Regions from separate parts of the Brevibacillus jepli genome, predicted to be linked through region 2. Evidence: a T-box and tRNA genes for the amino acid it is inferred to sense, from the RefSeq annotation. Region 2 holds a T-box; the other holds one or more tRNA genes.
What was found. A T-box is a leader RNA that pairs with one kind of tRNA and senses whether it is charged. The one in region 2 lies ahead of serS (serine--tRNA ligase), so its partner is inferred to be a tRNA-Ser.
Positions count from the first base shown of each region.

Region 1: it encodes a tRNA-Ser, which carries the amino acid that the T-box ahead of serS (serine--tRNA ligase) is inferred to sense. The anticodon was not compared.

Region 1 is NZ_JBFEFW010000003.1:10,724-24,524, forward strand. It holds gene AB1L17_RS03800 (peptidase) at 1-896, shown strand, start outside; gene AB1L17_RS03805 (aldehyde dehydrogenase family protein) at 1,005-2,423, shown strand; tRNA gene AB1L17_RS03810 (tRNA-Ser) at 2,502-2,590, shown strand; gene AB1L17_RS03815 (acyl-CoA synthetase) at 2,716-4,281, shown strand; gene AB1L17_RS03820 (exo-beta-N-acetylmuramidase NamZ domain-containing protein) at 4,346-6,370, opposite strand; gene AB1L17_RS03825 (copper amine oxidase N-terminal domain-containing protein) at 6,616-7,428, shown strand; gene AB1L17_RS03830 (sporulation protein) at 7,504-8,118, shown strand; gene AB1L17_RS03835 (AfsR/SARP family transcriptional regulator) at 8,247-11,450, shown strand; gene AB1L17_RS03840 (TetR/AcrR family transcriptional regulator) at 11,578-12,156, shown strand; gene AB1L17_RS03845 (HlyD family secretion protein) at 12,190-13,380, shown strand; gene AB1L17_RS03850 (ABC transporter permease) at 13,370-13,801, shown strand, end outside.
Region 2 is NZ_JBFEFW010000020.1:110,726-120,636, reverse strand. It holds gene AB1L17_RS21060 (YaaC family protein) at 107-1,120, opposite strand; gene guaB (IMP dehydrogenase) at 1,287-2,747, shown strand; gene AB1L17_RS21050 (D-alanyl-D-alanine carboxypeptidase family protein) at 2,937-4,253, shown strand; gene pdxS (pyridoxal 5'-phosphate synthase lyase subunit PdxS) at 4,359-5,243, shown strand; gene pdxT (pyridoxal 5'-phosphate synthase glutaminase subunit PdxT) at 5,254-5,829, shown strand; T-box leader at 5,967-6,189, shown strand; gene serS (serine--tRNA ligase) at 6,242-7,525, shown strand; gene AB1L17_RS21030 (hypothetical protein) at 7,700-7,852, shown strand; gene aceB (malate synthase A) at 7,950-9,557, shown strand; gene aceA (isocitrate lyase) at 9,585-9,911, shown strand, end outside.

The DNA of each region.
Region 1 (13,801 bases), on a different contig from region 2:
GACGTGGAGCTACTGACATGAAGGGTGGAAATCTGTCTTCGCTGTTGGCGATTCAGGTTCTGCAGAAACTGGGTGTTCAACTAAAAGGCGACGTTATTTTTCAAAGCGTCGTAGAAGAAGAGAGCGGCGGTGCAGGAACTTTGGCGACGATCATTCGCGGCTATAAGGCCGATGCTGCCCTGATTCCAGAGCCGACGAATATGAAGATTTTCCCGAAGCAGCAGGGCTCCATGTGGTTCAGATTGACTGTTAAAGGGCGCTCTGCTCACGGAGGGACTCGCTACGAGGGTGTCAGTGCCATCGAGAAGGGCATGCTGGTTGTTCAAGCAATTGGCCAACTCGAAAAAGAGCGTAACGATCGACTGGACGATCCACTTTACGCCAAATTGCCTATCCCGATTCCGATTAATCTGGGGGTGATTGAGGGCGGAAAGTGGCCATCGTCTGTAGCTGATCTCGTCAAGCTGGAAGGTAGAATGGGGGTTGCACCAGGGGAGCAGATGGACGATGCCAAGAGAGAGATGGCAGCCGCGCTCAAAAAGCTGGCAGAGATCGATCCGTGGTTTGCAGAACAGCCGGTCGAGCTGGAGTGGTTCGGCGCTCGTTGGGTTCCAGGTGCAGTTGATCAGGATCACCCGCTCATGGAGATTCTGCAAAGTCAATTTGAAGTTGTAACAGGAGAACGTGCCATTGTGGAGGCATCGCCTTGGGGAACAGATGGCGGTTTGCTCACGGCTTTGGCAAATACTCCTGCGATTGTTGTCGGACCAGGTGTTACACAGGTAGCGCACTATCCGAATGAATACATTGTTTTAGATGAGGTATTCCAATGTGCAGAGATTTTTGCGCTCACGTTAATGGAATGGTGCGGTGTTGCTGAAGGTGCAAAAGAGTAAACAAAAATCCAAAAATTTCTAATGTGGGACAGGAAGGCAAGCGTCTCGGAGAGAATGATTGGAAGGAGTAATGCATGTACACCAATCAATAAGGGTGGGGATATGCCGATGAAAAAAACGTGCTTTATCGGGGGAGAGTGGGTGCCAGCTACTGCGTATGCACCGCTATATTCTCCTTATACGGGTCAAGAGATCGCACAAATTTCGCAAGCAGACTCATCATTGGTTGAAAAAGCAATTGCTGCTGCCCACGAAGCGACAGCTGTCATGCGGTGCATTCCTGCCTATCAGCGTGCCTTCATGCTAGAAAAAATCTCGATTCTAATGAATGAGCGTTTGGAGGAAGCAGCGCGGATCATTGCTATCGAAGCGGGAAAACCGATCAAAACTGCCCGCGGAGAAGTGATTCGAACGATTCAGACGTATAAATTTGCAGCGGAAGAAGCCAAACGTCTCCACGGAGAAACCGTGCCAATGGATGCAGCTATCGGGGGAGAGGGGCGTTTGGCTTATACCGTGCGAGAACCTCTGGGAGTAATCGGAGCCATTACACCCTTTAACTTTCCGATGAATCTCGTTGCCCATAAGGTTGGGCCTGCTCTCGCTGCTGGCAATACTGTTGTCCTCAAGCCAGCATCGCAGACACCGCTCAGTGCTTTATTTCTCGCAGAGCTTGCAGAGCAAGCGGGTGTGCCAGCAGGTGTCTTAAATGTGATCACAGGCAGTGGAGCGATCGTTGGCGATAGAATCGTGTCTGACCCGAGAGTTCGTGCTGTGACGTTTACAGGGAGCCCAAGTGTCGGGCTGGATATACGGAACCGGGCAGGTATGAAAAGAGTCACACTTGAGCTAGGATCGAACTCGGCTGTCATCGTGGACCGTGATGTGCAATTGAACGAAGTCGTACCCAGATGCGTTTTTGGTGCCTTCGCCTATTCTGGGCAAGTGTGCATATCTGTGCAAAGAATTTATGTGGCAAAAGAGATCTATCACGATTTCGTCCACCGTTTTATCGAACAAACAGTAGCGCTGCGAGGTGGCGATTCTCTCTCCGAAGATGCGGACTATTCCGCCATGATCAATCCGCGTGAAACCGAACGTGCGATGGAGTGGATTCGGGAGGCGATCGAGCAAGGGGCGCGTTTGGCGTGCGGGGGGCAAATCGTTGACCGGATGCTCCAGCCTACGGTGTTGACGGGAGTTCCAGCAGATGCAAAAGTCTCTTGTCAGGAAGTATTCGGACCTGTCGTCCTCATCAATCCAATCGAGTCCGTCCAGCAAGGCATTGCGCTGGTCAATGATTCACGCTACGGATTACAGGCTGGTGTGTATACCAACAACCTGTCATTGGCTCTGGAGGCCGCAGAAGACCTTCGTGTGGGCGGTGTGATGGTGAATGACATTCCTACGTTTCGCGTCGACCATATGCCATACGGCGGTGTCAAGGAAAGCGGAATCGGTCGGGAAGGGGTCAAATATGCTATAGAAGAACTGACGGAGTTAAAGCTCGTCGTCATCAAGCGATAAATGAAAATGAAAATGAAAAGAAGACGGGCTATTGCAAAATAGAGTAGACCTATGCTATAGTAAGTATTGTCGTAATACGGAGGGATACCGAAGTGGTCATAACGGGGCGGTCTTGAAAACCGTTAGAGTGCAAGCTCACGCGGGTTCGAATCCTGCTCCCTCCGCCATATATACAAACGAACCGACTCCAGATGTAAAGCTGGGGTCTTTTTTATTTCTCGATAAAAATATCAGAAAATAAAGAAAACTATTATATAATGGAGGAGAGACTATAAATGATGGGGGAATCTGCATGCTCGAAGCGCAAAGAGTTCGGAGAAATACACTTGGCGATATTTTGCGAAGAAGTCGTGGGCGAAATCCAGATAAGCCTGCCCTGTACTTTGAGGAAGAAGTATTGACCTACACGCAGCTTGATCAACTCGCAAACAAGGCAGCTCATACCCTCATTTCAAAAGGTTTGAAGAAAGGGGAGCGGGTAGCAGTATTATCTCGCAACTCCATGGATTTTGCGATTCTGAACTTTGGACTAGCAAAGGCCGGAGTCATCATGGTTCCGATCAACTTCATGTTGAATAAGGAGGATGTCGCTTATATTTTGGGGCATTCTGAAGTGAGCGCTTGCTTCGCAGCTCCGGAATTCCAGCAGCTCGCACAAGAAGGGCTCGAGCTGGCAGGCATTTCACCCAAGCTTCTTTCACTCATTTCCAAACCAGCGAAGCAAGAAGGGGAATGGGTTCCTTTTCGCGCTCTGATTGAAGCGGCAGACGACGATGAGCCTGACGTAGACATTGTGGACGAAGACGTTGTACATATTTTGTATACCAGCGGTACGGAATCAAAACCAAAGGGTGTCATGCTCACTCATAAGAGTATCATTTCCGAGTATGTCAGTACGATTATCGAGGGCGGGATGTCGTCAGATGATGTGGCTGTTCACGCGCTGCCCTTGTTCCATAGTGCGCAGCTCCATTGCTTCCTGGGGCCGTACGTGTACCTTGGGGGAAGCGGGATTATTTTAGAACTGGCAACCCCTGCGTTAATGCTTCAAACCGTAGAGACCTACAAGGCTACCCAGCTGTTTTGCCCACCGACAGTGTGGATCGCATTGCTTCGTTCTCCTGACTTTGCCTCACGTAATTTGAGTTCTCTGCAAAAATGCTACTACGGTGCAGCGATCATGCCGGTAGAAGTTTTAAAAGAACTCGGACAACGCCTCCCCAATGCACAGTTTTACAACTTTTACGGGCAGACGGAAGTGGCGCCATTGGCCACAGTTTTACAACCAAAGGATCAAATACGAAAAGCAGGTTCCGCAGGTAAGCCTGCGTTAAATGTGGAAACAAAAATCATTGATGATGAAGGCAATGAAGTTCCTCGTGGAAGCGTTGGTGAAATTGTGCACAGGACCAGCCATGCGATGCTCGGCTATTTCCGTGACGAGGAAAAGACACAGGCAGCCTTTCATGGAGGGTGGTTTCACAGTGGTGATTTGGGCATCATGGACGACGAAGGATATATTACGGTGGTTGATCGCAAAAAGGACATGATTAAATCGGGAGGAGAGAATGTAGCAAGCAGGGAAGTGGAGGAGCTGATTTATCAGCATCCAAAAGTATCAGAGATCGCTGTAATTGGGGTTCCCCATCCATACTGGATCGAAGCTGTGACGGCTGTTATCGTACCGAAAGCAGGAGAGACGCTGACTTCCGACGAGGTTCTTGCTTTTTGCAAAGATCATCTCTCCTCATTCAAGGCACCTAAATATGTCGTGATTACGGATAATCTCCCAAGAAACCCTAGCGGAAAAATATTGAAAAGAGAGCTGCGCATCCGTTACGAAACATTGACTACTTAATTGATTGTCCAAGTCTTGTATAGAAAAGCCCGCTCTTTGACGAAGCGGGCTTTTCCTTCTGTGATTATTTTACGTTGGAAACTGTTGGATGATCGGCATGAATAACATCGAAACGATATCCTTTTTCTTTCAAGTGGGTAATGATTTCAGGTAGCGCTTCAGCTGTTGGTGACTTGGTACTCGAATCATGCATTAAGACGACAATTTCTTTTTGTGACTTTACCTGCTGCTTAATATTCGCAACAGTTTGTGCGGCTGTATACTTGTTGCTTCTTGCATCGCCGTTCGTTACATTCCAGTCGATGAACGTGTAGCCGCGTTCTTTTGCTTCTGTCTTGATGGCATTCATCACGGTATTTTGCTTGTTATAATGTTTGGGATCTTGATACTTCAAGCTGACAGTATTGGTGCTGCCTCCGGGATAACGGAACACAGTCGGCTTCACTCCTGTTGCTTTTTCAATCATTTGACTGCCTTTTTCCAAGTCTGCAAAAAAGGCATCCACGTTCTTGTAAACAAGCTGATAATTATGGGAATACGAATGTCCTCCCAGCGCATGTCCCTCAGCTACGATCCTTTTGAGAATGGCCTCATGACCAGGTACCTCACGGCCGACAATAAAGAAGGTGGCTTTGACCTGATGCTCTTTCAACGTATCCAAAACGCGTGGAGTCACGGGCGAAGGTCCATCGTCAAAGGTTAAATAAGCGATCTTCTCGGAAGACACAGGAGTCTTAGGAGTAGGCTGTTTAGGTGGTTCAGGACTCTTCGGTTGAGTGGTCTCTCCATTGTTCTCAGGCTGTGGCGGCTTAGGCGTATTTGGCTTCCCGGCTGGTGGCGTCACTGGCTTGGAAGGTTTGGGTTGCTTCTGCTCAACGGGCTGCATCGGTATAAATGGTTCGTCACCGTAAATTAAGTATTTTTGACGTAGCTCTTCAAATTTCTTTAGATCAGCCGCATAGGAAGAAACGATTTCCTGAGGGGATTTGCCTTGTTCGAGAAGCAAACCGATTTTGTTGGTACCCATTACCTTGTCAAACATGACGATTTGTTTGCTCGTGCTTTTCGGTACAGGGAAAGGCTGTAGCTGTCGGGCATAAGCCAACGCGTAAATACCTGTTTTAGCTGGGTTAAACAGTTTTGGATCGTAGATTTGAAGTCGTACGCCGCCTGCTGTTCCCTTGCTCTCCGGAATAAAAATAACACCAGGCAACATGCTTCCATTTAACATATCGGCGTACTTATGAGAATCTAAGCCTTCTGCTCCGATCCAGGTGAAATTATCACCTTGGCGGATGGGTGTACCTTCACCCAAGCCAGTTGCCATATATCCGAATACAGAGGTCAGATTCGGGATGTGGGGAGAACTCTGAATCCAGGCTAAATTGGTCTCTTGATAAATCATGCTTCTTGTGTATCCTTGCATCGGAATGACAGTAAGATCTGCGCCGATGGTACGGTTGAAAAATAGCGCCAGCTCTCCTATGGTCATTCCATGTGCCATCGGGAGGGCATCAATACCAATGAAAGAGCGGTAAGGCATCTCCAATACAGGACCCTCTACAATCTTTCCTCCGAGAGGATTCGGTCGATCCAGTATTATGACTTCTTTTCCTTGTTCCTTTGCAGCTGTCATGGCGTAATGCAAAGTAGATATGTAGGTGTAGGTTCGCGATCCGATATCTTGCAAATCTACGAGGAGTATATCGATGTCTTTGAGCATCTCTGGTGTTGGCTTGCGAGTCGATCCAGACAAGCCGTATACCGGTATAGCGTAGACGGGATGAATGAAGCTCGTTACTTGTTTACCTGCTTCGGTTTTGCCGTCTAGGCCGTGTTCAGGTGCATATAGAGCCGTTAAATTGACGGAACGATCACGTCGTAACATGTCGATTGTGCTGACTCTCTGACTGTTCAGCCCTGTTTGATTCGTAATCAGTCCCACTTGTTTTCCTTCAATGAGATGGTGGAACTGATTGAACAGTACCTCACTTCCTAATTGGATGGCGGTTGTGTTCGCGGAGCTTCCTACTGGAGGAATTAAGGTTAAGATTAGTGCCAGGATGAGGAAAGGAAGAAATTTGTTCATTGCACATTGCCTCTTTCAAGATATAATGCTGTCGCTTCTTGTCTATTGTAACGGTTTTGGAAAGCAAGATGGTTGCATTTTTGTAACAATTTGAAATTAGGCCAAAAGGAGGAGGAAAAAGTATCTTGAAGGAGGAGAGTTACATAGGAAAGAACGATCTTTTGAAATGGATGTTGCAGGAAATTCTTGAAACAGCCTCCAACCTATAGTAGATTAAGAATCGTGTAAACCTTTTTGGAAATGGAGTGAACGTTTTGCTAAAAAAAGTAACCTCATTGTTACTAGCAATCGCCTTAGTACCAATGGCAGCATTTTCTGCAGCGGCAGCACCTGCACCTGTAACTGCACCGAAAGCTGCGCAGACTGCTGTTAAAGTTGAGTACAATAAAAAACAAATTGCGTTTCCTGACCAAGCACCTATTATCAGCCAGGGACGTACGCTAGTACCGATTCGACCAATTGCAGAAAGCCTTGGCTTTGAAGTGCAATGGAATGAAGAAACCCGTACGGTGACCATCAACAAAGGGAAAGATAACATCAGACTCGTTGTCACCCAAAAAATCGCCAAGAAAAATGGACAGACTATCAACTTGGACGTGCCTGCACAAATCGTGAACAAGCGTACCGTTGTCCCTGTTCGTTTTATTGCAGAGGCCTTGAACTACGAAGTAGGTTGGGATGGGAATACACAAACCGTTTTGATTGCGGATAAGGTCAACGCAAATCAAGTGGGTCAACAGGAAAAGCCAAAAGACCCAGCGAAACCAACTACGGGCGAGAAGAAGCCAGAGCAGGCAGCAATTATTGATAAGGAAAGTGTTGAGGGTAAAATCTTTCGATTAGGGAATTTGGGGCTGTATCGAATTACCGGTAAAGTAGAACCGGGTACAGAGGTTACCGTCTCAATGGAGGACAAAACGTACGAAGTTGAGATTACAGCAGAGGGGACTTTTGAGTTTTATACAGAATCAAATGATGGAGTCAGAAATTACACACTGAATGCTGAAAAAGATGGCAAAAAAGATACGTTTGAAGGCGACTTCGATAAGTCAAATTAAGGAAGCTACTTCCTGAGTAAGAACACCTCCTGCACATCACACTAAGTGCAAGGAGGTGTTTTTGTTGTGAGACGAATGTGTGGGGGTATCATGGCTGTGCTCCTGTTTGCCAGTTTAATGACAGGGTGTTCGCCTAACAAAGAACAGGGCACCGAAGATAAGAACGGTAGTCAGGCCAAGTTTGATGCGCTTGGCATTAACTTCAAGAATGACAACGCCGGTAGGGACAAAGGACCGGCAGCGATGATCAGCCAAAAGATGGTTCATCAGCGAGAGCCACAACTCGTGACACACTTGGAAGGACATGCCGAAAATCTGCCGGGCATAGTCGATATCAAAGTGTTAGCCTACAAAGATAACTTGATTGTAGGTGTATTGCCGACCGACACGCCAAAGCCTGACGAAGTAAATCCGCGACCTTCTATCCCTTATACACCTGGGAAAATTGTGCGAGTCGATAATGGACACCCGGATGCGCTGCAAAAACGTGTCGTGGACCGGATGAGAACACGTTTGCAGGCCGAAACACGCTTCAACATTTTATATGTGTCTACGAATCGAGCCATTTATGATCGGGTTGCAGATATCCATTTGCGTATTTCGAACGGAGAGCATATCAGCGATGAAGAATTCCAAGTCTTGTTAAATGACATCGGATATACGGTCAAAGGCATTAACTTGGTCGACTGAAAAAGCACCACCTGGACTTCCCGGGTGGGCTTTTTGGCGATTGAAGGTCAAATGGCAGGAGAATAGTTAGAAATGGGGAAATAGTCAAAGAAACGGTCAACAGGAGAACGGCAAGGAGTGCACATTTCATGATTCCATTCCACATTCCTATTTCCAAAATAACTCCTCCAGGGCAGAAACCGTATGTCTTGCGGCGGCCTGCATTGGCAAAAAAGCTGAGACTCTTGCAATATACGCAGCTTTGTCTCATTCATGCAGGTACAGGCTATGGCAAAACGACGTCTCTGGCTACATTTATACATGATGAAGCACTCACAGCATCCTGGTATACCATCCATGATGGAGACGATGATCTTTTTGCGTTTGTCATCTGTCTAGTGGAAAGTGTTCGTCAGATTCAATCTGGTTTTGGACAGCATTTGCGAGAGCAGCTACTACACCTCAAGGAGCAGAATCCCGTACCATCCATAGATAATCAGGTACTGGTCGACTGGTTCATCGGGGCATGTGTACAGCTCCAAGCAGAGCATCTGATTGTTTTGGACCATTACCAACGGATTGAAGCTAACAGCGCCGTCGATCGATTTATTCAACAGGTAGTGGAGGTACTCCCACAAAAGGTCAAGCTGGTTATATTGACGCGCTCACGACCGACATGGTCCAATCTCGAGCTATTATCAGCAAGAGGAGAATGTTTGGAACTAACGACAAATGATCTTGCCTTCACGCTTGAGGAGAGTGAAGCATTTTATTCCGATCAATACGACATAGCGTTATCTAAAGAGGATTGGGGTCGCGTGGAAGAGGTTACACGAGGCTGGGTGATGGCACTTCGTTCTATTGGTGAAATGGTAACGAGGGGCCAGACGGTGTCCGATAGTTTGCGTGAGCTGTCGCGATTGCTGCATTTGCTGGAGGTAGAGGTCTGGACAAAGCTAGATACAGACATGCAGCAGTTCTTGATCGAGGCTGCGGTTCTCGAGCAATTCGATCTGGAGGATTGCAAACAGACCCTCGGGGAAGCGTGTATCGAAAAGCTACGGGAAGCACAGCGCTGCAATCTTTTTCTTCACGTCCATACTGGTGTCTATTCCTTTCATCCACTATTCCAACGTCTCTTGTCGAGCAAGCTAGCTGTGAATCAAGAGACGTATGTACAAGTGAATCAAAAGGCTGCCGGTTGGTATAGACGAAAAGGAGACGAGGCCCAGGCTTTTTGGCGTCTGCGTCTCTTTGAACAATGGGATGTACTGGGTGAATGGTTGTGCCAAGCATCTGAACGACTATTGCAAGCAGGGAAGCTGGACTTTTTATATGAATGGATGACGCTGTTACCTGAGAATATCAAGAACGAACAGCATTGGTTATGGTTTTACCAAGGAGAGGTGGAGCGTTACCGCTGTCTTTATGCGAAGGCATTTTTATCCTATGAGCAATTTTTAAAACAATGTGAACAAAAACAAGACCAAATGGGATTATGCCGTGGGTTGGAGGGACAAGCACGCGTCCATTTGGACAGTGTACAGGGCGTCCGAGCAGAAGAGCTGCTTAAGAAGGCGATTCAACTTCTTCCTCCGTCCGAGCAAGAGAGTGAAATGGCCCCGCGACTATACCGTCTGCTAGCAGAAATTTATACGAATCGTGGGGATGCCAAACAGGCAGCAGCATGGTATGGGCGCAGTCAAGAGCTGGAGCAGCAGACGGAGGTGGAGCTGGAATCACGTCTGTTATTTCGGACTGGCCGCCTACAGTCCTCCATTCAGCTTTTAGAGAGCAAGTGGCAGGTAGAGCAGATGAAGCATCCTCCACTTACCAGATCGTATCGGGAAACCTCGTTGCTGCTCTCTTTTGCGTATGCATTGAATGGTGAATGGGAGCGGGGGTGGGAATCTGCGGAAACAGCCATTCAATTGGGGCGCGCTGCGCATTCCCCTTTTGTAGAGGCGAATGGCTACGTCCGAAAAGCCCATGCTGCGCTGATCAGTCAAGCATTGCCGACTGATGAGATTCGTCAGCTTTACGAAAAAGGATTGCAGATCATGGAGGAACTCCAGTCGACACGCGGAAAGTCAGAAACGCTTCTCGGACTGACGTTGCTGTACGCAAGAGAAAAGGCACTCGACCAAGCCCTGCTGTATGGCAACAGGGGCATTCAGGAAACGGAGGCGATGCGCGACGACTGGTTAGGCAGTCTGGTACGCATGGCCATCGGGATTGCTTACGCCAAGTACGGAAAAGAAGAAGAAGCGTGGGCTACCTTTATCGATTGTGCCGACAGGCTCAGCCACTGCGGCGACAGCTACAATGTCGTGATTTGCCAATTGTGGCTTAGCTTTTTGGCCTACCGTAAAAAGCAATGGGAATTGTTCGTTCCTGCGGTGACACAGGCGCTGTCGCTGATGCAGTCTGGGGAATACCACTTCCTTCTGCAGCGTCCTACCTTGCTGACGCCGCATGATGTGCAGCAGCTAATGCCGATTTTGATTGAGGCAGAGCGCCGAAAGGTATCGCCGGATTATGTCTCCCAGCTATTAAATGATTTGGGCCTGCAGAACGTAACGTTCCATCCTGGATATACCCTTCGCATTCAGACGCTGGGCACATTTCGCGTGTGGCTGGGAGAGCGGGAGCTGAGCGAAAAGGCATGGCAGCGTGGGACAGCCAAGCTGTTATTTCAGCTTTTATTGACGAAGCGACATCATTTATTAGCGCGGGAAGAAATCATGAACCGACTCTGGCCAGACAGTATCGAGGAGGCGGCGATCCGCGATTTTAAAGTATCGCTGAATGCATTGAATAAAGCGTTAGAGCCAGATCGTGCTGCAAGAACGGATACCTTTTTCATTCAACGCCACGGCAGCTCTTATGGTTTCAATCTGGCTTCCGGCTATCATATGGACGTAGAGGAGTTCGAGAAGCTCGTGACGCTGGGGTTGGCTGAACCAGACAGACGTCAGGGTGCGACACTTTTGGAAAAAGGTCTAGCGTACTACTTGGGTGATTACTTGCCGGAATGCCGCTATGAGGATTGGTGTGTAGAAGAAAGGGAGAGAATGCAGGCGCTGTTTCTGCGCGGAGCAGAGCGTTTGGCCAAGATCATGCTAGAGGATGGTAAATTGGAAAAAACAATTCGCTGGTGTGAGGCAATCTTGCGGGTAGACGATTGCTGGGAGGAGTCCTACCGTTTACTGATGACTGCCTATTATCAACAAAATAATCGGACACAGGCCATCCGCTGGTACGAAAAATGTGTTGCAAAGCTGAGGGATCATCTTGGTGTTGCACCAATGCCTGCAACCACAGAAACATATTTTAGAATCATGGAGAAATAAAAGATCGCACACAATGCGATCTTTTTTTAATTAAAGCAATGCTCGCTTGACAAAACTAGGAAGGATCAGTAATATAATTTTTATACTGACCAGTCAGTTCAAAAAAATTAAAAGGGGGACAGGAGTGATGGCACCATCAAAAAAAGATCAAATTGCGAATGGAGCCCTAACCGCATTTGCCCAATTGGGATATAGCGAAACAACGATGGATGCAATCGCGGAAATGGCGCAGGTAGCAAAAGGAACACTGTATTATCACTTTTCCACAAAGGAAGAGCTGTTTTTGTACGTGATAGAAAAAGGCGTGAAGATGCTGATTTACCATGTAGATAGTGTCATGCAAAATGAAGAGCTTTCCTTGGAGGATCGCATTCTGAATGTGCTGGATGAGCATCTTCGCTTCTTTTCCGAAAATCAGGACTTGTGTTTCCTATTGCTGAGTGCATTCTCAGGAGATGGACAGCGCGACAGAATGGTTGGCAATCTGTTAGGTGGCTATTTCCATACGATGGAGACACACATGTTGGAACTGCAGCAGCAAGGCTATATCCGGGCAGATATAGAAATTCGCACACTCGCATCCGCGTTGTTTGGTATGGTTGGCTTTACTGTGCTTCGCAAACAGTTTCGCAAAGAGCCAGTAAACAGTGCGACAGATAAACAGACACTGCGTTATATGCTCTCAGGAATGTTTCAAACAAATTAAATCTAGAGATACGTAAACAAGAGGAGAAGACAGATGAACAAACGTGCATGGATAGGCGTAGGTAGCTTTGTAGTCAGCATTGCAGTACTAGGAACTGTACTGTTTGGTTCGAATGTAAGTAGCATGGGTGGCCAAAATACAACGAAATTAGCAGGTGTCATCGAAGGAACAGAAGTAGACCTCTCTTTTAAAATGGGCGGGTCAATCGAACAGCTTGCGTTAAAAGAAGGAGACGAAGTAAAAGCTGGGCAGGTTGTTGCTACTCTTAACAGTGAGGAGCTTCTTGCGAAGAAAGAACAGGCAGAGGCTGCTTACAAGCTCTCCCTCGTAAAGCTTGATCAGGCGAAAAAAGGAGTATCAGTGACCGATAATTCCAGCAATGCGCAAGTGGATCAAGCGAAAGCAGCAGTCAGCTCAGCTCAAGCTCAGCTTGACGCGAACAAAAATGGAGCGCGTTCAGAAGAAATTACACAGCTTAAAGCAAAACTGCAAGCAGCGCAAACCGCCAATCAAATTGCGGCAACGAACCTGGAACGCATGAAAAATCTGATGGCGGAAGGTGCCGTTCCACAAGTGAAAGTGGAAGAGGCGCAAATGCAAGCCGATAAAGCTCAGGCAGAACTGAAGGCTGCAGAAGAACAGTTGAAAATGGCTCAAACTGGATCTCGCAAGGAGCAGATCGATGCTGCTCAAGCACAGCTGGACCAAGCAAAAGCGGCTTATAACCAAGCAGTAGCAGGAAGAGGTCAAGTAGGCTTGAAGGAGCTGGATGTTAAATCCGCAGAGGCAAACGTCCTGCAAGCAAAAGGTGCATTGGCGGAAGTGGAAGCCTACGTGAACAATACCAAGCTGACAGCTCCAGTGGACGGCATTGTCAAATCGGTTGCGGTTCAAAAAGGAGAGCTGGTTTCGCAAGGCTTCACCGTTTTGACGATTCAAACTAAGGCAGACAACTACGTGAAATTTTATGTGAATGAATATGTTCTCGCAAATGTGAAAACAGGAGACAATGTGAAATTGTTCGTCCCTGCTCTGAATAAAGAAGTGGATGCGAAAGTGGTTACGGTAGCTCCTGCTGCTGACTTCGCTGTGAAAAAAGCGACACAGGAACTCGGAGATCGTGACATTCGATCCTTCCAAGTGAAGCTGCTCGTGTCTGATCCGGAACTGCGTCCAGGCCTGACGGTTGAGTGGCAGCTTGAAGGAGCTGGTAATGGTGAATAATTTTTCTCACCTGTTTTGGAGTGAATGGAAAAATCTTTTTGCTAACAAAACGATCCGTAATATTCTCTTCATCGTTCCACTCATTTATTTGACGATGTTCGGATTTCTGTACAGCGAGAAAAAGGTGATGGAGATTCCTACAGTAATGGTGGATGCGGACCAAACGGAGCTGAGTCGTGAGCTCTACCGGGCTTTTGAGGTTGATCATACATTTCGGATCACGTCCATCGTAGGAACAGAAGAAGAAGCAATGAAAATAGTAGATAAGGGCGAAGCAAATATCGCCCTGATCATACCTGCTGGCTTAGAAAAGGATGTAAAGGCTGGACGAGAGGCACAGGTACTGACGGTCATTGACGGTAGTAACATCATGATTTCGAATACAGCCGTTCGCGCAGCGAGTACAGCAATTAAATCGGTT
Region 2 (9,911 bases):
TTTAGCAATTGATCATGCAGATCCAGTTTTCAGGGAATAAAAGAAACCTTCTTGCTTATGATAGCAGGAAGGTTTTTTCGTGTTGAAAATGCATTGTCATAGAAAACTAATAGGGATCGGAAGGCAACGAGGGAAGAGGCATAGGATGATTTCGTTGGAAATGCTTCTTAATAACTGAAGGAAAGGTATTTGTGTGATAATCCAAAAAATGTTCGACTAAATATCGCTCGACAAGTCCGTGAGACAGCGTCAACTCTCCCCACCACTCGGTTTCATAGCGGCAAAGCATGCTGAGTAAATAAAGAAGCAAGTAATGACTTGCCCATTCAGGAAGAGGTAGTGAAGAAGCAGAACCATTCCAAAAAAAGAGGATGTTGTTATGTAAACGAAATAATGGGTGTTGATCGAGTTCAGACAGGGCACACTGAGGAAGGGTCAGTTCCTTTATGTTTTTGCCCATTTCCCCGTTTAGCTTTTCCAGATTGCAAAAAGACGGGGTTAGCCTACGAATATACTGGATAAAGGTCTCTGTAGAGTATGATAAAGGCCCATCCATTTTTTCGGGAAAGGTAATACGAACCATATCATCACGGCTTATTTGATCAATTCTCAAGGGTATCCAGTTACATGGTTTATCAGTAGCAATACGATAACTATCACTGACGATGGGAATGGATGAAAATAAATCATGGACCAGATAGCGGTCTTGTAAAGGTGAAAGCTGGAATGCTTGAGCTAATTGCGCAAAAAAACCTTCCTTTTGTGGACGAATTTCGTCCTCCATCAGCAAGTAGGCGTTTCGTTTGAGCTTTCTTGTCGTTACACCATGCTGAAGTACACGACTGTTTTGAGGATAATATGGATCACGGGTCAACAACATCCCTTTCAACAAATGAGAGCATCCATAAAACAGCAATAATGGCTGGATGGACAGGTCAGCAACAGCGGAGGTCGTATAAAAATGTCTGGCTTGCTTCCATAGAAAGAGGAAACGGGAGCTTTGTTGAAAAGCGAGTCGATCAGCATGCTCAACTCCCATGTCATGGTAGCAGGCGGCCAAGTATTTTCGGGCAGTTGGTTCTGTCTCTAAATAGCGTAATGTTTTCCAAGCGTTATCCATCGTAACCACCTTTACCAATTTTCGTAATATGTATAAGTTTTCCTATTTGTTTTTTGATTTATCTGTCTAATCGATTCTATAACCGAACGATATACTCATTTCTTGACAGTAAATTAAGCCGTTTGTTAAACTGTCTTAAACCATTCGCCGAGAGGAGCTTTCAACTGTGCGGGAAGACAAATTTGTTAAAGAGGGTTTAACGTTTGATGATGTATTGCTCATTCCAGCAAAATCTGAAGTTTTGCCAAGGGATGTTGATCTTAGAGTACAATTGAGTGAAAATGTGAAGCTGAATATTCCCCTGATCAGTGCTGGTATGGACACCGTTACGGAGTCTGGACTAGCGATCGCGATGGCACGCCAAGGTGGTATCGGGATTATTCATAAAAACATGACGATCGAGCAACAAGCAGGCGAAGTCGATCGTGTAAAACGCTCAGAAAGTGGCGTTATTACCAACCCATTCTCTTTGACACAAGAACACACAGTCGAAGAAGCAAATGCTCTCATGGGCAAATATCGTATCTCTGGTGTTCCGATTGTCGATGACAATCAAAAGCTGATCGGAATTCTTACTAACCGCGACCTTCGCTTTGTGCATGACTTCTCCATTAAAATCAAAGAGGTTATGACCAAGGAAAATCTGGTGACGGCTTCTGTGGGTACTACTTTGCAGCAAGCTGAAGCGATTTTGCAAAAGCATAAGATCGAGAAGCTCCCTTTGGTAGATGAGAACAACACTCTGCGGGGACTCATTACGATTAAAGATATTGAAAAAGCAATTCAATACCCACATGCTGCAAAAGATGCGCAAGGCCGCTTGTTGTGTGGAGCTGCTGTAGGAGTATCAGCGGATACATTTGAGCGTGCAGCAGCACTGGTACAAGCTGGCGTGGACGTATTGGTGATCGATACCGCACATGGGCATTCTAAAGGCGTAATTGAAACGGTAAAAGCAGTTCGCAAGGAATACCCAACGCTCACCATTGTGGCAGGGAACGTTGCGACTGGACAAGCTACTCGTGATCTGATCGAAGCTGGCGCATCTGTGGTGAAGGTGGGTATCGGTCCTGGTTCCATTTGTACAACTCGTGTCGTAGCAGGTATCGGTGTTCCGCAAATTACAGCGATCCACGATTGTGCGCAAGTAGCGCGAGAGTACAATATTCCAATTATTGCCGACGGCGGCATTAAATACTCCGGTGATTTGCCAAAAGCGATTGGTGCAGGTGCTTCTGTGATCATGATCGGCAGTCTGTTCGCTGGAACAGAAGAAAGCCCGGGCGAATTCGAGATTTTCCAAGGTCGTCGTTTCAAGGTGTATCGTGGAATGGGATCGATTGGAGCGATGAAGGCAGGCAGTAAGGACCGTTACTTCCAAGAGAACGCACAAAAGCTCGTTCCGGAAGGGATCGAAGGACGCGTTCCTTACAAAGGGCCATTGGCGGATGTAACCTATCAGCTAATTGGTGGATTGCGTGCCGGTATGGGATACTGCGGAGCGAAAACAATCGAAGATTTGATTCAAAACTCCCAATTTGTCCGTATTACGGGTGCAGGCTTGCGTGAAAGCCACCCACACGATGTGCAAATTACAAAAGAATCACCAAACTATTCGATTTCCTAAGCGAAAAACAGTACGAAAGACCTACGTCCCCTTTCTTTTTAAAAGAGAGGGGATTTTTACTAGCCACATATATGTGGAAATAGGAGGAAACACGCTTCAAGCCACCCTGTAACCTATGGTAAACTTACAATTGTGTGCCTTGTGTCAAGAAAAAATGAAATCGACAGAAATAGGAGAGTGAGAGATTACATGAAGCGAAAGACATGGACAAAGCGATTGACAGGTCTGTTCCTTTCTGTCGCTGTTTTTGCTACAGCAATGGGTGGAACGGTTTCAAAGGTGGAAGCCGCCCCTGTAGCATCTCAAGCGAATTTACAATTGGTAGCGAAGTCTGCCATTCTTGTTGACGCAGAGACAGGAAGGGTTCTCTATAGTAAAGATCCGGACGTAGCCCTTCCGCCTGCGAGTATGAGTAAAATCATGTCTGAATATCTCGTCCAAGAAGCCATCAAGCAAAAGAAAATCAGTTGGGATGATGTTGTCCCAGTAAGTGAATATGCGTTCTATATCGCCAAAATTTCCGATGCATCTGGTGTGTACCTGAATTTAGGAGAATCATTTACTGTTAAACAGTTGTACGAAGCGATGGCAATTGTTTCTGCCAACGACGCAACCGTACTTTTGGCAGAGAAGATTGCAGGCAGTGAGCCAGCCTTTGTTGAAATGATGAACAAAAAAGCAGTAGAGCTAGGAATGAAAAATACCTCATTCGTCACTTCTACTGGTTTGCCAGCAAATGAGTTGGGCCCATACTCAGTCAAGACTGATCAAACGGAAAACCTGATGTCTGCTCGAGATTCGGCGATCCTCGCACGTGCTCTGATTCGTGATTTTCCCGAGGCGTTGGAAATTTCCAAAAAACCAAGCTTCAAATTCCGCACAGGCACCCCAAATGAGTGGAGTAAGAAAAGCTACAACTGGATGCTGCCGGGTCTAATTAGCTACTATCCAGGCGTAGACGGATTGAAGACAGGTTATACCCAAGCAGCAGGCTATTGCTTTACAGGTACAGCAACTCGCGACAACATGCGTTTGATTAGCGTAGTGATGAATACAGAAAGCGATACACAGCGCTTTTCTGAGACAAGAAAACTGTTTGACTACGGATTTGGCAATTTCAAACTCACGAAGCAAATGGACAAGAATGTACCAGTTAAAGGTTTTGAAACAGCTCCTGTGAAAAATGGTGTTGAGGTAACCGTGCCAGCCGTTACAGGTAGCGAAGTGAAAATGATCACCAAAATCGGTACCGAAACAAAGTTCACGCCAACTGTTACTTTCCAAGATCTAACCGCACCGATTCAGCAAGGACAAGTTATCGGTAAGGTCGTTTTGAAAGAAGAAGGTATCAAGGATTCGGATTACTTGCAGCCTGAAGACGCAGCAAAAGCAGGTGTGGATGTCGTAGCAGGTCAGGCAGTAGAGGAAGCCAGCTGGATTCGTCTGTTCTTCCGCAGTATTATAGAATTCTTCAGCAATCTGTTTAGCAGTGGAACAGGAAATTAATTAACTATTGTTTTTCCTTACATCTATCGTTTACAATGACGGTAACAGGAACCATAACACCACATAACAGTTTCGGTTCTGACTCATGATGTAGGGGGTAATGACATGGTACAAGTAGGAACATCCCGCGTTAAAAGAGGTATGGCTGAAATGCAAAAGGGCGGCGTGATCATGGACGTCGTGAATGCTGAGCAAGCGAAAATTGCGGAAGCAGCAGGTGCTGTTGCTGTAATGGCTTTGGAGCGTGTACCGTCTGACATTCGTGCAGCAGGTGGAGTTGCTCGTATGGCGGACCTTAGCATTGTTGAGGAAGTACTGAAGGCTGTTTCGATCCCTGTTATGGCTAAAGCTCGTATCGGTCATTTTGTAGAAGCGCGTGTTCTCGAGTCACTGGGTGTGGACTACCTCGATGAGAGTGAAGTATTGACTCCCGCAGATGACTTGTACCATATAAATAAAAAAGAGTTCACTGTACCGTTCGTATGTGGTGCCCGTGATCTGGGTGAAGCCCTCCGCCGTATCGGGGAAGGTGCATCCATGATCCGCACAAAAGGTGAGCCAGGAACCGGAAACATCGTAGAGGCTGTTCGTCATATGCGCACCATGATGTCCCAAATCCGTAAAGTGCAAGCAATGTCTTACGATGAGCTGATGGCAGAAGCCAAAAACCTGGGTGCCCCATACGAGCTGCTTGAAGAGGTGCACAAAACCGGTAAGCTGCCAGTCGTGAACTTCGCAGCAGGTGGAGTCGCAACACCAGCAGATGCAGCACTGATGATGCAATTGGGCTCTGATGGCGTATTCGTAGGCTCTGGTATCTTTAAATCAGAGAATCCAGAGAAGTTTGCTCGCGCGATTGTAGAAGCAACTACCCACTACACGGATTACGAACTGATTGCTCGCGTATCCAAAGGCTTGGGGACAGCAATGCCGGGAATCGAAATCTCCAAAATCCGTGAAGCTGATCGCATGCAAGAGCGCGGCTGGTAAGGTGAGTAGCATGAAAATCGGCGTACTCGCTCTACAAGGAGCTGTAGCAGAACATTTGCGTATGCTAGAAGAGGTTGGCGCGACAGCCGTCCCGGTCAAAAGAGTAGAAGAGCTGGATGACCTCGATGGACTCGTCATTCCCGGTGGGGAAAGCACCACGATTAGCAAGCTAATGCACAAGTATGGATTCATGGAGGCGGTTCAAGAGTTCGGTAAGGCGAACAAGCCGATCTTCGGAACTTGCGCAGGAGCGATTCTTCTGGCCAAACGGATTCAAGGACAAGAGGATTGCCATCTAGGGCTAATGGATATCAAAGTGGAGCGGAATGCTTTTGGTCGCCAAAAGGAAAGCTTTGAAGTCACGATGCCTGTAGCGGGTGTGGCAGCCGATTACCCGGCAGTGTTTATCCGAGCACCGTATATCATGGAAGTGGGCGATAACGGTCAAGTATTGGCAAAGCACGAAGACAAGATCGTGGTTGCTCGAAGCGGTCACTATTTGGCAGCAGCCTTTCACCCAGAATTGACTAAAGATACAAGACTGCACAAATACTTCCTCGACATGGTCAAGGAATACAGAAGCTAAATGGTACGAAATATAATTACGAAAGATCGGCCGTAAAAAGGTGCCGATCTTTCTTTTTTAGGGAAAGATCGTGGTTGGCTGCTCTTTACATACGTATAGAACCTGTAGTACAGTTAACAATAATAGTATTCATGAATGAGAATGCGATGATGAGAACAAGTACTTCGCAAGAGCCAGGCTTAGAGAGTCGGTGGTAGGTGCAAACCGATCCGGTTGTGTGAAGGAATCCATCTCGGAGTGGCAAAGGAACAACTTTGCCCGGAACCGTCCCGTTATGACGGAAGAGTGGACATATGCATGAAGGATTGCTGCATGTGTCAACGAGGGTGGCAACGCGGGTATACAACACTCGTCCCTTACCAGGGGACGGGTGTTTTTTGTTTTTTTCAATACGATTCGGAGGGATTTACACATGTTGGACGTAAAAGTATTGCGCCAGGATTTAGAAGAAGTAAAACGCCGTTTGGCTCATCGCAATGAGGATATTTCTGCGCTGGATCAATTCGTAGAAGTAGATGAAAAACGTCGTCAAGTCATCCAAGAAGCAGAAGCACTGAAAAATAAGCGTAACACGGTATCCGAGCAAGTAGCGGTCATGAAACGCAATAAAGAAAATGCGGATCATCTGATCGCTGAAATGAAGGAAGTAAACGAGCGCATCAAGGCGTTGGATGAAGAGCTTCGCCAACTGGACGAACAGCTGGACTTCATTCTGCTGAGCCTCCCGAATCTGCCGCACGAAAGCACACCAATTGGTACTTCTGAAGACGATAACATTGTTGCGTGGACATGGGGTGAGCCACGTGCATTCGACTTCGAGATTAAGCCGCACTGGGAGCTGGCTAGCCAAGCAGGCATCCTCGATTTTGAAACTGCTGCCAAGGTAACAGGTAGCCGCTTTGTTTTCTATAAAGGATTGGGCGCACGTCTGGAGCGCGCATTGATGAACTTCATGATGGATTTGCACGCGAACGAGCATGGCTATGAGGAAGTGATCCCGCCATATATCGTAAACCGTACGAGTATGACGGGAACTGGCCAATTGCCTAAGTTCGAAGAGGATGCGTTTAAAATCGAAGGACCTGATTACTTCCTGATTCCAACCGCAGAGGTGCCAGTTACGAACATGCATCGAGATGAAATCATGGATGGAGCGGATCTCCCTCGCTACTACACTGCTTTCAGCGCATGTTTCCGTTCGGAAGCAGGGTCTGCTGGCCGCGATACACGTGGACTGATTCGTCAGCATCAATTCAACAAGGTTGAGCTGGTGAAATTCGTGAAGCCAGAAGAATCTTATGATGAGCTCGACAAGCTGGTGAAAAACGCCGAGAAGGTGCTTCAGCTGCTTGGCTTGCCATACCGTGTTCTGAGCATGTGCACAGGCGATCTTGGATTTACGGCTGCGAAGAAATTCGACCTGGAGGTTTGGATTCCGAGCGGCGACACATACCGTGAAATCTCGTCTTGCTCGAACTTTGAAGATTTCCAAGCGCGCCGTGCGAATATCCGATTCCGCCGCGATACGAAATCGAAGCCAGAATTTGTGCATACACTCAATGGCTCTGGTCTGGCGATTGGACGCACAGTAGCAGCGATCTTGGAAAACTACCAAGAGGCAGACGGAGCGATCGTGATTCCAGAAGTTCTTCGTCCGTACATGGGCGGAGTAGACAAAATCGCACCGAAGCAATAAGCGAGAGATTTGGAAAGCAGCTCTTGATCCATAGCGGGTCAGGGGCTGTTTTATTTTGTGTACTAATACAGGTGGAATTTTTTAAAAAACGTATTGCACTGTACTAATCTCTGTTATATAATAAAAACAAATTTTAAGAATATTGTTTTAATACAGAATTGGAGGGAATGGAGAATGGACTGCTATCGGTGTGAAGGAAACGGCGAGCAAAATTGCCCAAGATGTGGAGGCGTTGGTCTGGATGCCAACGGAACGGCTTGCCACAATTGCTTGGGAGACGGGCATGTATGCTGCAGCCATTGCAGTGGCAGCGGGTATCAGGAGTAAGAGCATTTTTTTTGTAACTTCTGTTATATAATAAAATTATTTTTATTAATCTGTACCATAATAACTTTAACTTTTGATTGAGGGAGGAGGAGCTGTTTTGACTACTGTACCAACGAATCCATATCCGCTGGAGGTTCAGATTTCCGGCGAGATGCACCCGGGTTATCAAGATATCCTGACACCAGAAGCGATTCAATTTGTAATGAAGCTGGAGCAAAGGTTTGGAGACAGACGCAAACAATTGCTGGCCAAACGCGTGGAGCGTCAATTGCAGATCGATGCGGGTCAACTGCCCGATTTTCTACAGGAGACAGCGGACATTCGCAAAGGAGATTGGACTGTTGCCCCATTGCCGCAAGATTTGCAGGACAGACGGGTGGAGATTACGGGACCTTCTGGAGATCGGAAAATGGTCATCAATGCACTGAACTCAGGTGCTCGGCTTTTCATGGCGGACTTTGAGGACGCGAACTCGCCGACCTGGGAGAACACGATACAAGGCCAAATCAATATGAAGGATGCGGTGCGCCGCAATATCTCTTACATCAGTCCAGAAGGCAAATCATACACCCTCAATGAAAAGACAGCGGTTTTGATCGTGCGTCCTCGTGGCTGGCATCTTGATGAAAAACACATCCTCCTCGATCAAAAGCCGATCTCTGGCAGCTTGTTTGACTTCGGACTTTACTTTTACCACAACGTAGATGCTCTTATTGCTAATCAGACAGCACCGTATTTCTACTTACCGAAACTGGAGAGCCACCTAGAAGCTCGCCTTTGGAACGACGTCTTTCTTTTCGCGCAGGATGAATTAAATATTCCACGGGGAACGATTCGTGCGACAGTACTGATCGAAACGATTCTCGCAGCTTTTGAGATGGATGAAATCCTGTACGAGCTGCGCGAGCATAGTGCGGGACTGAATTGCGGGCGTTGGGACTACATTTTCAGCTATATCAAAAAGCTGCGGAGTCAGCCGGATGTCGTCACGCCGGATCGTGCGCAGGTAACGATGACCGTCCCATTCATGAAAGCATACACCACGCTGGCGGTGAAGACATGCCATAAGCGGATGGCACCCTGCATTGGCGGAATGGCCGCACAAATACCAGTAAAAAATGATCCTGTACAAAATGCTGAAGCCATCGCCAAAGTGCGCGCTGACAAAGAACGGGAAGCGTACGACGGACATGATGGAACTTGGGTTGCTCATCCTGGGCTGGTGCCCGTAGCCATGGAGGTATTCGATAGGTTGATGAGAGAGCCGAACCAAATCTGGTATAAACGCGAAGACGTAGACGTATCGGCTAGTCATCTGCTGGCAGTTCCCGAGGGCACGATTACTGAAGCGGGTGTCCGTACGAACATTAGCGTAGGCTTGCAGTACATCGAGGCGTGGCTGCGAGGCTCTGGGGCTGTCCCGATCAACAATCTGATGGAGGATGCGGCTACTGCGGAAATTTCGCGAGCACAAGTTTGGCAATGGATTCGCCATCGTCACGGAGTTTTGCAGGATGGTAGAAAGGTGACGGAAGGATTAGTGAAACAGTTGCTGAGTGAGGAACTGCAAGCGATCAAACAAGCAATTGGCCAAGAGAAGTACGAGAACAGCAAATATCAGATTGCTGGAGAGCTGTTCCTGCAATTGGTAACCACAGACGATTTTGAAGATTTCCTAACCGTACCGGGCTATCGCTATTTGTAAAAATAAAAAAGAGTGGGGGAAATGAAAATGACCAAACAAAACAAGCAGGAAGCGATTCAACAGGTGGAGCAAAGCTGGCAGGGGGAGCGTTTTCAAGGGATTACACGCCCGTATGCGGCAGAGGATGTCGTGCGCTTGCGCGGTTCCGTGCAGATCGAGCATACGCTGGCTCGTCTAGGGGCAGAGCGTCTGTGGAACCTGTTGCATACCGAGCATCATATTAAAGCGTTGGGGGCTTTGACCGGGAATCAAGCGATTCAGCAGGTAAAGGCAGGATTAAAAGCAATTTATTTGAGTGGCTGGCAGGTAGCCGCTGATGCCAATCTGTCGGGTCAGATGTATCCTGATCAAAGC